2 regions of the Exiguobacterium sp. FSL W8-0210 genome follow, and region 2 is predicted to be linked to the other one. Evidence: riboswitches for the same ligand, from Rfam matches in the RefSeq annotation. Region 2 holds a riboswitch; the other holds the start of a gene.
The links. Region 2 has a riboswitch for FMN ahead of MKY22_RS12375 (ECF transporter S component). Riboswitches for the same ligand answer to the same signal wherever they lie in the genome.

Region 1: another riboswitch for FMN. It lies ahead of ribD (bifunctional diaminohydroxyphosphoribosylaminopyrimidine deaminase/5-amino-6-(5-phosphoribosylamino)uracil reductase RibD); the one in region 2 lies ahead of MKY22_RS12375 (ECF transporter S component).

What each region holds. Positions count from the first base shown of each region.
Region 1 is NZ_JBBOUK010000001.1:2,788,800-2,794,840, reverse strand. It holds gene MKY22_RS14455 (methionine ABC transporter permease) at 1-390, shown strand, start outside; gene MKY22_RS14450 (MetQ/NlpA family ABC transporter substrate-binding protein) at 410-1,228, shown strand; gene MKY22_RS14445 (M20 family metallopeptidase) at 1,251-2,456, shown strand; FMN riboswitch at 2,640-2,784, shown strand; gene ribD (bifunctional diaminohydroxyphosphoribosylaminopyrimidine deaminase/5-amino-6-(5-phosphoribosylamino)uracil reductase RibD) at 2,944-3,984, shown strand; gene ribE (riboflavin synthase) at 3,969-4,595, shown strand; gene ribA (GTP cyclohydrolase II) at 4,595-5,785, shown strand; gene ribH (6,7-dimethyl-8-ribityllumazine synthase) at 5,782-6,041, shown strand, end outside.
Region 2 is NZ_JBBOUK010000001.1:2,367,533-2,373,573, reverse strand. It holds gene MKY22_RS12385 (NAD(P)/FAD-dependent oxidoreductase) at 1-828, opposite strand, end outside; gene MKY22_RS12380 (YuzB family protein) at 921-1,154, shown strand; gene MKY22_RS12375 (ECF transporter S component) at 1,231-1,797, opposite strand; FMN riboswitch at 1,953-2,095, opposite strand; gene MKY22_RS12370 (HesB/IscA family protein) at 2,207-2,557, shown strand; gene MKY22_RS12365 (NAD-dependent epimerase/dehydratase family protein) at 2,675-3,541, shown strand; gene MKY22_RS12360 (GNAT family N-acetyltransferase) at 3,550-4,041, shown strand; gene MKY22_RS12355 (GNAT family N-acetyltransferase) at 4,038-4,529, shown strand; one part of gene MKY22_RS12350 (IS3 family transposase) at 4,638-5,097, shown strand; one part of gene MKY22_RS12350 (IS3 family transposase) at 5,097-5,986, shown strand.

The DNA of each region.
Region 1 (6,041 bases), 420 kb from region 2:
ACAGAAGCCGCAATCGTTCCGCTCGTCTTTTACGCTGCACCGTACATGGCGCGTCTGATCGAGAGTTCTTTACTCGAAGTCGATAAAGGCGTTCTTGAAGCAGCAGAAGCGATGGGCGCGACACCGTTTCAAACGATTTTCCGCTTCCTCCTACCGGAAGCACTCGGTTCACTCATCCTGAACTTAACGATCGCGACGGTCGGCTTGATCGGGGCGTCGGCGATGGCAGGCGCCATCGGTGGTGGCGGTTTGGGTGACTTAGCAATTACTTACGGCTATCAACGGTTTGATACGAAAGTCATGATCATCACGGTCGGGATTCTCGTCATCTTAGTCCAAGGCTTACAGACGACAGGCAACATCGTCGCACGAAAAATCAGAAGACATTAATCAAGGGAGCGATTCAGCCATGAAAAAAGCAGTAGCAATTGGAGCAACACTCACGACGATTTTATTTGCCGGGTGCGCAGCATCAGGAGAAGACGAAAAGACGATCAAGCTCGGTGTCAGCGGTTCAGACACACAAGTTTGGGATTATGTCGCGAAAAAAGCAGAGAAGGAAGGCATCAAAATCGAACTCGTCAAGTTCTCCGATTATGTCCAGCCGAACATGGCACTGGCTGAGGGTGAGATCGACGCCAATGCCTTCCAGACGATTTCCTACTTCAACGCTTTCAAGAAAGAACATAACTTGAAGCTATCGCCGATTGCGACGACTGTCATCGCACCGATGGGGATCTACTCGGATAAATACAAGGATGTCAAAGACATTCCAACTGGCGGAAAAATCGCTGTTCCGAACGAAGCGACGAACATGGGACGCGCCCTCTTGTTACTGCAAGAAGCAGGTCTGATCAAGCTACCGGACGACTTCGATGGCAACGGTTCGGTCGATAAGATCGTCGAGAATCCGAAAAAGCTGAAAATCGTTCCGATCGTCGCTGGACAAACGCCACGCGTCTTACCGGACGTCGCGGCATCAATCATCAACAATGGTATCGCCGTTGACGCTGGCTTCAACCCGATCAAGGACTCAATCGTTCATGAGAACGAGACAGCAAAACCATACATCAACATCATCGCAACACGAACAGAAGACAAGAACAAAAAAGAACTGAAAAAAATCGCATCGCTGTATCAACAAAAAGATGTCGCGGCCTTCATCAAAAAAGAATACAAAGGCAGTACGATCCCGACGTTCGTTCCACTGAGCGATATCGGCGAATAATTTCAAAAGGAGAGTGGACAGTATGACGACACCAGTACGCACGACATGGGTAGAGACGATTGAACAGGACATCGAACAAAAACGAGAATCGTATCTTGAGACAAGTCACCGAATTCATGCAACGCCGGAAATCGGGAACGAGGAATTCTTTGCTTCGCGGCTCCATGCGGAGCGTCTAACAGCGGAAGGTTTTACAGTAGAACTCGGCGTCGCGGGGCACGATACCGCGTTCTTCGCGAAGAAATCGAGCGACCGACCAGGCGCAACGATTGCCTTTCTTGCTGAATACGATGCGTTGCCGGGTATTGGTCACGCGTGCGGTCATAATATCATCGGCACGACGAGCGTCGCAGCGGCGATCGCGCTCAGTAAAGTGCTCGATGAAGTCGGCGGGAGTGTCGTTGTCCTTGGAACACCAGCCGAGGAAGGTGGACCGAACGGTAGTGCGAAAGGCAGTTTCGTCAAACATCAGTTACTGGAAGGGATCGATGCGGCCTTGATGGTCCACCCGTCGGGACAAACACGGATCACGGGTTCTTCCCTTGCGGTCGATCCACTCGACTTTGCCTTTACGGGTCGTCCGGCACACGCAGCGGCGTCACCGGAAGAAGGCATCAACGCCCTCGACGCTGTCATTCAACTCTTCAACGGAATCAATGCCTTACGTCAGCAGTTACCAGACGATGTCCGGATCCACGGGATCATCACGCATGGAGGCGATGCGCCGAACATCATCCCGGAATACGCAAGAGCACGTTTCTTCATCCGGGCAACGACACGGGAACGATTAAATGCCGTCACGGAAAAAGTCAAAGCCGTCGCCCAAGGCGCGGCACTCGCGACTGGGGCGACGCTTGACGTCATCGCGTTCCAAAATGAAGTCGATAACCTCGTCTTCAACCGGACGTTCGACCGTCTGTTCCAAGAAGAAGCAGAAGCGCTTGGCGAAATCGTTCACTTGGACGAACGACCGGGTCTTGGCTCAACGGACGCCGGTAACATCAGTCAAGTCATCCCGACGATCCATCCGTATATCAAGATTGGTCCGGACGATCTCGTCGCGCATACGGAAGCATTCAAAGAAGCGGCTCGTTCAGAAGCTGGAGATGAAGCATTGATCACGGGGGCGAAAATCCTCGCTCGGACAGCGCTTCGCGTCCTCGCTGATGAACGGACGCGCGGGGCGATCGCTCAAGAATTCCACGATCGGAAGAACGGATATTTATAAGCGGAAAACGACGACTGGATGCACTGCTATCAAGTGCTCCGGTCGTTTTTGAGATGCGATCGATCACGAATTGGTGATGAGTGACAGAACTGGAGCGAAATCAAAAAAGAGACAAGACAGAAGCATTTGCGCTTTGTTTTCTTGAAAAAGATATGCTAGGCTAAAATTGTATAACTCAATAATCCAGTTCTTCGGGGTAGGGTGAAAATCCCAACCGGCGGTGATGCGATCAATCGATCGACGAGCCCGCGACCTGTGATGTACGCATCATGGCTGACTTGGTGAGATTCCAGGGCCGACGGTAAAGTCCGGATGGGAGAAGAACGAAACGACGCGATTCAAGCTGTTTTCTGAAAAAATGTTTTCAGGAGACGGTCTCTTTCTGCATGAAAAAATGCAGGAAGCGAACCGTGTATTTCGTGAACCCTTCTATACAGACGCCCCTTTTTCAAGGGGCGTCTTTTTTCATTTGAAAGGAGTGAACGCGATGTCACAGATGATGAGTTATGCCATGCAATTAGCACAAATGTTACACGGACAAACAAGTCCGAATCCAAGTGTCGGCTGTGTCATCGTCAAACAAGGACGCATCATCGGCTTCGGTGCACACCGGTTTGCCGGTGGGCCGCACGCAGAAGTCGAAGCCTTACGGATGGCAGGAGAAGCCGCCCATGGTGCCGATCTCTACGTGACGCTCGAGCCATGCAATCATCACGGCAAGACGCCACCATGCACGGAAGCGATTCTACAAGCAGGAATCAAACGAGTTTTCGTCGCAACAGAAGACAAACATGTAATCGTCGCTGGTTCCGGAATTAAACGGCTACAGGACGCGGGAATCGAAGTCGAGGTCGGCTTGTTACGGCATGAGGCAGAAGCCCTCTACACGGCATTCTGGAAGACGATCGAACGAAAACGCCCGACCGTGACCGTCAAAATTGCGCAGACGATGAACGGGATCGCGGCGACAGGTGAACAGCGCTGGATCACGTCAGAAGAAGCACGCGCGAACGGTCGCGCCCTGCGTGGACGCCACGATGCCATCCTCGTCGGAAGTGAGACGGTGCTCGTCGATGATCCGGCACTGACGTTACGCGCGTCGTCAGGCATCGAGCCGATTCGAGTAATCGTTGATCGCCGGGGGCGGATTCCGGAGACGGCGCAAGTCTTCCGCGATGGTAAAAATCCAACCTACTGGCTGACGAGTGTTCCTCGGATTAGTCACGATCAGGTGACGGTCCTCGTTGGTGAATATGAGACGCCGGAAGCGATTTTGAAACGCTTATACGAACAAGACATCCGTAGTGTCTTGATTGAAGGCGGACCAACGATTCAAGCCGCTTTTCTTGAGGCAGATCTCGTTGACCGAATCGAAGTCTACCAAGCCCCATCGATTTTTGAAGGCGATGCGTGGAATAGTCAACACGATATCGAAAATCGTTTTCAAATCGACCAGGTTGAGACGGTCGGACCGGATCTCCATCTGACGTACATCCGAAAGGAGGAGACGACATGTTCACCGGATTGATTGAAGAAGTCGGAACCTTAAAACGAAAGATCCCGCGACCGAACGGGTTAGCGCTTGAAATTGAGGCGCACCGGGTACTCGAAGGAACGAAGATCGGTGATAGCATCGCCGTCGACGGGATTTGTTTGACTGTCACGTCGATGAGTCCGACCGGTTTCACGGCAGATGCCGTCCATGACACGATCCGGTCAACAGCCCTCGGCACGTACCGCGTCGGAAGCCTATTGCAACTCGAACGGGCGATGCCGGCAGACGGTCGTTTCGGCGGTCATTTCGTCAGTGGACATATCGACGGAACAGCGCGGCTGATCAGTCGGCGACCGGATGGAGAAGCGATGGTCTATACGTTTGATGTCGGATCGTGGCAAAAGTATTGTATTCCGAAAGGCTCGATCGCAATCAACGGTACGAGCCTGACGTTGCAACGCGTCACGCCGGAAACGATCTCGATTTCATTGATTCCGCACTCCCGTCAAGTGACGACGTTTGATCGATTGGCAAGTGGTGCAGTCGTCAATATCGAGTGTGACATGATGGCGAAACATCTCTATCATTTCACGCAGCATGAGAAGCAGACGGACTGGGCAGCATTCTTAGGAGGCGACATGTAATGAACGGATTCGACTTGATTGAAGACGCAATAGAAGATTTGAAAAACGGACGACCGATCATCGTCTGTGATGACGAGGATCGTGAGAATGAAGGCGATCTCGTCATGCTCGCAGAACACGCGACAGCAGAAAACATCAACTTCATGATCACATACGGAAAAGGACTCGTCTGTGTACCAGTCAGTCCGCGGATCGCACAGCGACTCGAACTTGCTCCGATGACAGCGAATAATACAGATCCGCATGGAACGGCATTCACGCTCAGCATTGATCATGAAGAAGCGAAGACCGGCATCAGTGCCGAAGAGCGTTCGCTGACGATCCAGCGGATGCTGACGGATGGACCGGAGCGCTTCAAACGACCGGGTCACATCTTCCCGTTGATCGCAAAAGAGGGCGGTGTCCGGGAACGACGCGGACATACGGAAGCAGGTGTTGACCTTGCCCGTCTTGCCGGTAGCGATGAGATTGCCGTCATTTGTGAAATCATCAAGGAAGATGGCACGATGGCACGGATGGATGATTTGCTTCTCTATAAGGAAGAACACGACTTAAAACTGATCACGATCGAGGCACTCGTCGCGTATCTCGAGCGTCCATTGACGCGGGAAGCGGAAGTGTTGCTTCCGACGACATTCGGAGCTTTCCGGATGGTCGGCTATACGACGCAAGATAAGAAAGAACATGTCGCCGTCTTATCCGGTGAAGCGCACGATGGGATGCTCGTCCGTCTGCACTCGGAATGTCTGACAGGGGATGTCTTCGGTTCGAAACGTTGCGATTGTGGTCCACAACTCGATTCTGCACTTGAGCGAATCGAACGAGAAGGTGGAGCCGTCTTGTATCTACGTCAGGAAGGACGCGGCATCGGTCTGATGGCGAAGTTGAAAGCGTACGAGTTGCAGGAACAAGGACTCGATACAGTCGAAGCGAACCATGCACTCGGTTATCCGACAGACATGCGTGATTATACGGTCGCGGCCAACATGTTGCGTGATCTTGGCGTGACGAAGATTCGCTTGATGACGAACAATCCAGACAAACAACGGGTGCTCGAGCAAGAGGGGATTGAAGTCATCGAACGTGTTCCCCATCAAGTACCCGTTGAACCGGAAAATCAGCGTTATCTGAAAACAAAACAAACGAAACTCGGGCACTGGCTCGATATCCAAGGAGGACACACATCATGATTTACGAAGGTTTCTTAACAGGAGAAGGACTACGCGTCGCAATCGTCGCAGCACGTTTTAATGAATTGATCACATCAAAACTCGTCGGAGGAGCAAACGACGCGTTCCGTCGTCACGGTGTTGCTGCGGATGCTGTGGATACAGCATGGGTTCCTGGAGCATTTGAAATTCCACTCGTTGCGGAAAAGTTAGCGAAAAGCGGTAAGTATGATGCGGTCATCACACTGGGTGCCGTCATCCGCGGAGCAACATCACA
Region 2 (6,041 bases):
ACTTGGTGCATACGGTAGACTTGCACAATCACCGATGACGAAGACGTTATCGTATTCCGGTACGTGATGATGTTCCGTCAATTTGATCCGACCGCCACTGTCCGCAGCAAAGCCGAGATCGCGTACAACTTTAACCGGCTGCGTACCAGCTGTCCAAATCGTTAAGTCGGATGGATACGTATCGTCGCCGTTTCGCACATCGTCCGCTGTGACGAGCGTGACATTCGAGTTGTTGATGACTTCAACGTCATGTTCCTCGAACCATTCCTGAACGTAAGACGAGACTTTATCGGATAAGAACGACAAGACGGATGGACCGCGGTCGAACAGACGAATCGTTAAATCCTTCCGGCTCTCATGCAGTTCACTGGCGAGTTCGACACCAGATAGACCAGCACCGACGATCGAGACAACGGATTCCGGTGACAGACCATAAATCGCTTGTTGTGTCTTCCGTGATTCTTCTAGTGTCTGGATGCTGTATGTAAATTCTTGAGCACCCGGAATGTTGTGGTATTTATCCTCGCAACCGAGGGCGATGATTAAGTCATCATAGAATAATTCTGATCCGTCCTGCAGATGGACCGTATTCGTCTCTGGTGAGATTTTGATGACATGTCCATATTTATAGGTAAGATGTTTCCCCTCCGGAAATTCAATCCGGACATCCCGATCTGATAATGTACCTGCTGCGAGTGCGTAGTATTCCGTTTTGAGTGCGTGGTACGGTAGACGGTCGACGAGCGTGACGGCAACTTCCTCGTCCTTGAATCGCTCACAAATCCGCATTCCACCATAACCTCCGCCGAGTACGACCAATTGCTTCATAACGTAAAATCCCCCTTAGTTCCCCTAAATCAGTCTGACCTTGTATAATACGACATGAGGCAGGTCGTTTCCTGCTTGAAGGAGGAAAAAAAGTGAATCCGATTATTGAATTTTGTATTAGTAACTTAGCGGCTGGTACACAGGTCGTCATGGAGCAACTTGAACGTGACCCGAATGTTGACGTCGTCGAATACGGTTGCCTCGGTTATTGCGGGATTTGTTCGCTTGACCATTTTTGTCTCGTAGATGGTGAGACGGTCGTAGGCGAGACGCCGGAAGAGTTGCTTGAAAAGATTTACCTGAAAATCGAAGAGAATGAGCTGTGAGCATGGACAGCCAAAAAATCCCCTCGTTCGTCTGAACGAGGGGATTCGTGTCCGTCAGCGGGCGCAGCTTTTCGGATCAGGCAGATTGTTGACGGCGCATCATCCATGGGCGTAGTTTCAAGAACAGTGGAATGAAGAGTGCCGAGATGAACAACGCCTTGATGACGTTAAACGGTAAGATACCGGCTGTGATCGCTGTCCATTTGACAGCTGGATCCGCCATGTAGTCCATACCGAGGAACCATGCATACGCTGGAAGGATCAAGATATAGTTGAGGATCGCAAGACCGAGTGCCATCGTGATCGTACCAGCGACGAGACCAGTTGCGAGACCTTGTGTTGATTTCTTTTTGTGGTAGAACCAGCTGACAGGAAGCACGAATGCGACACCAGCAGCGAAGTTCGCGAATTCTCCGACCGGAACACCACTTCCGCGGAAGATGTAGTATAGCACGTTCTTCAATGCTTCGACGATGACACCTGCGACCGGTGAGAACATGATCGCTGCGACGAGAGCAGGAACATCACTGAAGTCAATCTTCAGATAGTTCGGTAAGAACGGTAGTGGAAAATTGATAAGCATAAGAACAAATGAGATTGAACCTAACATTGACAGAGTGACCATTTTTTGTGTGCGTTTCATACGAGTATTGTCTCCTTTTGCTCGTTCCTCTCGATGAAGTATTGGCATGACTGCGTCCATAAAGAAACCCCTATTGATGAGATCAACAGGGGAGAAGTCCGCATTAAATAAACCTAATCGATTGTTGCAAAAATCGATCAAATTCAAACTCATGCCGCCATCTTCTCCCATCCAGACTGTACTGTCGGCTCCTGAATTACACAGAATCAGCAAATAGCGCCCTATTCGCTCGCGGGCTTCAACTCAAGAAGAGTTGTTTACCGCCGGTCGGGAATTTCACCCTGCCCTGAAGATGGAACGATTATTTTGTTGTACATACCATTTATACAACGAATTCAAGATAGTTTCAAGCAACTAGGTTTCGATTCGCTCAGAAGTTGCGTATACTAAAGAAAAGGAAGGTGATGACATGATCCATTTAACGGAGGCAGCAGCGCTACAAGTCCAGGACATGATGGCGCAGGCACCAGCAGATGAACGGAATCTTCGGATGCTCGTCCAAGGTGGTGGATGTAGTGGTCTGTCGTACGGAATGGGATTCGACCAACAGAAAGAAACGGATCTCGTTTTCGAACAGCACGGCGTGACCGTCATCGTGGACGAAAAAGATTATCCGGTCGTCAAAGGACTGGAAATCGATTATAAACAGTCGATGCTCGGCGGCGGATTCACGATCACGAATCCGAATGCCATCGCAACATGCGGTTGCGGGACTTCGTTCCGGACGGCAACGAATGCCGGGACACCGGGTGGCTGTTAATGAATCCAATCGTGGACATCGTCCACGATTTTTTTATTGTCCGCATACAGGAGACCTGTTCCGTTGACTCGAAATATTAAGAGAGTGAATGCTACTACGAACAGGGAGGGCTTCAGGATGAGAAAAGTATTGATTTTCGGGGGAACGCGCTATTTCGGACGCCGGCTTGCAATTCGCTTAGCCGATTCGGGGGATGACGTGACAATCGTCACACGCGGTGAGCATACGCCACCAGTCGCGAAGGGCTTGACATTTTTCAAAGGAGACCGGACGTCAAGTAGTACGATGAAGGATTTAAGCCAACAGCACTGGGATGTCATCTATGACAACATTTGCTTCACGCCGTATCAAGCCAAACTTGCGATTGACGCGTTTGAAGGGAAAGTCGGGCGCTACGTGTTGACGTCGACGATGTCTGTCTATGAAGACGGTGGTGCGAATATTTCGGAACGCGCCTACAATCCGTTTCCCGGGAAATATGATCTTGAGAAGGAACATGGGTATGGCGAAGGGAAACGCCAAGCGGAGAGTTATTTCTTCCAACGTGCGACCTTCCCTGTCGTTGCCATTCGTTTTCCTGTTGTCCTCGGACCAGACGATTATACGGAACGACTTGTCTTCCATATCAAACGCGCGCTTGACGGTCGTCCGATTATCGCTGAAAACAACTATGCGAAGATGGGCTACATCTCAAGTTACGAAGCCGCTGCCTTTCTTGAGTGGTGTGGTCGTTCGGAATTGACAGGACCGATCAACGCTGCGAGTGACGGCGTCCTATCGATTCAAGACCTGATGGATAAAATCGACCGTATTGCGGGAACGACGAGCCAAATCGTCACAAAAGGAGAGGATGAATCGCCACTTGCGCCAGAACGCGATTTCTATATGGATACGACAGCTGCGAAAGAAGCGGGCTATCTGTTTCAACATATCGATGACTGGCTCGATCGTTTGATTGAAGAGGAGGTGCGCAATCACCAATGATGCAGTTGATGAAACCAACTCTTGCGTGGGAAACGGAGTACCGCGCCTTTTTAGAAGACTGGCGAGAGTCAGGCGAAACGATCGTACCGGAAGCGGTCGGGGATACGTATGAACCGCTCGCTACCTATTTCGCGGAGCTTAAAGAAATGGAAACGAGAGTCAGAGAAGGTCTTGTCACGCATTCGACGTACTGGATGGTTGATGGACAACGAATTGTCGGTGCACTGAACTTCCGGCATGATTTGACGGAGAACTTGAAGTTGTACGGCGGACATATCGGATACGGGATCCGACCATCCGAGCGTCAGAAAGGGTATGCGACGACAGGTCTTCAGCTTGCGCTTGAAGAAGCGCGTCAGCGTGGACTTGATCAAGTGCTATTGACGTGTGGTGTTGATAATCTCGCATCACGTCGTGTCATCTTAGCGAACGGCGGACAGGAAATCGAACCAACTGTTCGCAATGGACGCGAGACACGTCGCTTCATTATCCCGTTATGAGAATTCGTGAAGCACGTCTTGAAGATGCGTCGACCATTGCGCGCGTTCATATCGATGCCTGGCGGGAGACGTATCAAGGGATCATCCCTGATTCTTATTTAGCACAGTTGTCTTACGAGAAACGGACGAAACAATGGGAGCAGGCGTTAATCGATCAGCGTGTGTATGTTGTGGAGTTAGAAGACGAAGTCGTTGGCTTTGCGCAAGGTGGACCAAATCGAAGGGATGCGCGTGAAGGAGAACTCTACGCGATTTATGTTTTGCGAGCTTCTCAAGGGCAGGGGCTCGGGAAGGCATTGTTTCAACGTATCATCGAGGACTTGGCGGAATACGAGGCAATGCAGGTTTCTGTCTTGCGGGATAATCCGGCGTGCCAGTTTTACGAACGATTCGGTGGTCAGGTCTTCAAAGAATCGATGATTGAGCGTGGTGGAGTGGAACTCGTGAAACGGGTTTATCGGATGCCTATCCAACTAAGAACGAGATAGACTGATGAATACATTGCGAGAGCTACGAACAAATAAAGAACCTTCCAGAAGCTGTGAACTGCCCCATAAAAGTTGGACATAAAATCCAACTTTTATGGGGTGTTTTTTATGGTCAAATATACAAAGGCGTTTAAAGTCCAAGTCGCTGAGCGTTATCTAACAGGACGAGACGGATACCGAGGTGTGGCGAAAGAATTCGGGATAGCGCATAACCTGGTCCGTGAGTGGTCACGTCTCTATGAGCGTTGGGGGGAAACGATCTTCGATCCTTCCTATACAACACACTCGCTGGCATTTAAACTGGAGGTATTAAACGACATGGCGACCAATAAGCTGTCCAATAGAGAGACGGCCGTAAAATACCGAATTTCCTCCCCGGGGATGATCTCGAGATGGCGATCGACGTATGATCGGGAAGGGACCGCAGGTCTGGTCGCCAGACCGAAAGGACGTGCCCCGATGGCGAGACGCAAGAAGAAGGAATTTGAAGAGATGACAGAAGTCGAGAAGCTCAAAGAGCGGATCGAGTATCTCGAGATGGAGAACGCTGCGTTAAAAAAATTGAAAGCCTTGGTTCAAGAAGAGAATGCGCGACGAACCGGATCAAGGCACAAGTAATCGATGAATTGCGATCAATCTATCCCGTTCCGGGACTCCTCCGCGTGCTCGGTATGGCACGAAGCGTTTATTACTATTGGCGGACGCGCCTGACGGGCGAAGACAAGTATGCGGAAGTGAAGGCGGCCATCCATACCCTCTTCCACGAACACGAAGGACGATGTGGCTATCGTCGCATCCACGCACTTCTCGAACGCCAGGGCTTCCGGCACGATCCGAAGACCGTGCGCCGTCTCATGAACGAACTCGGTCTCAAATGTCTCGTCCGCATGAAGCGATACCGCTCCTATAAAGGACGGGTCGGAAAGGTCGCACCGAATCTTCTTCAACGTGACTTCAAGGCCACCGGTCTGAACCAGAAATGGGTGACTGACGTCACTGAATTTCACCTGTTCGGAGAGAAGCTCTACCTTTCTCCGATGATGGACTTGGGAAACCGTGAGATCATCGCCTATACCCTATCGGACCGTCCTACATATCGATTCGTTGGCGAAATGTTAGATCAGGCAATCGGGAAGCTCGACGGAGAGGCGCGCCCAATCCTTCATTCCGATCAAGGGTGGCATTATCAATACAGAGCGTTCACTGGTACGCTCCACGAGCACGGCATTACGCAAAGCATGTCCCGTAAGGGCAACTGTCTCGACAACGCAGCCATCGAAAGCTTCTTCGCCGTGCTCAAGTCAGAGCTCCTGTATCTCAAGGAGTTCGATGACATGGACCACTTCAAATGTGAGCTCGAGCGTTACATCGAGTACTATAACCATCGTCGTATCAAGAGACGACTAAAAAACCTGAGCCCGGTTGAATACCGGACTCAGGTCCTCAAGGTCGCCTGACAAATTATTTATTGTCTAACTTTTTTGGTTCAGTTCAGCTGATCTGGAAGGTTCT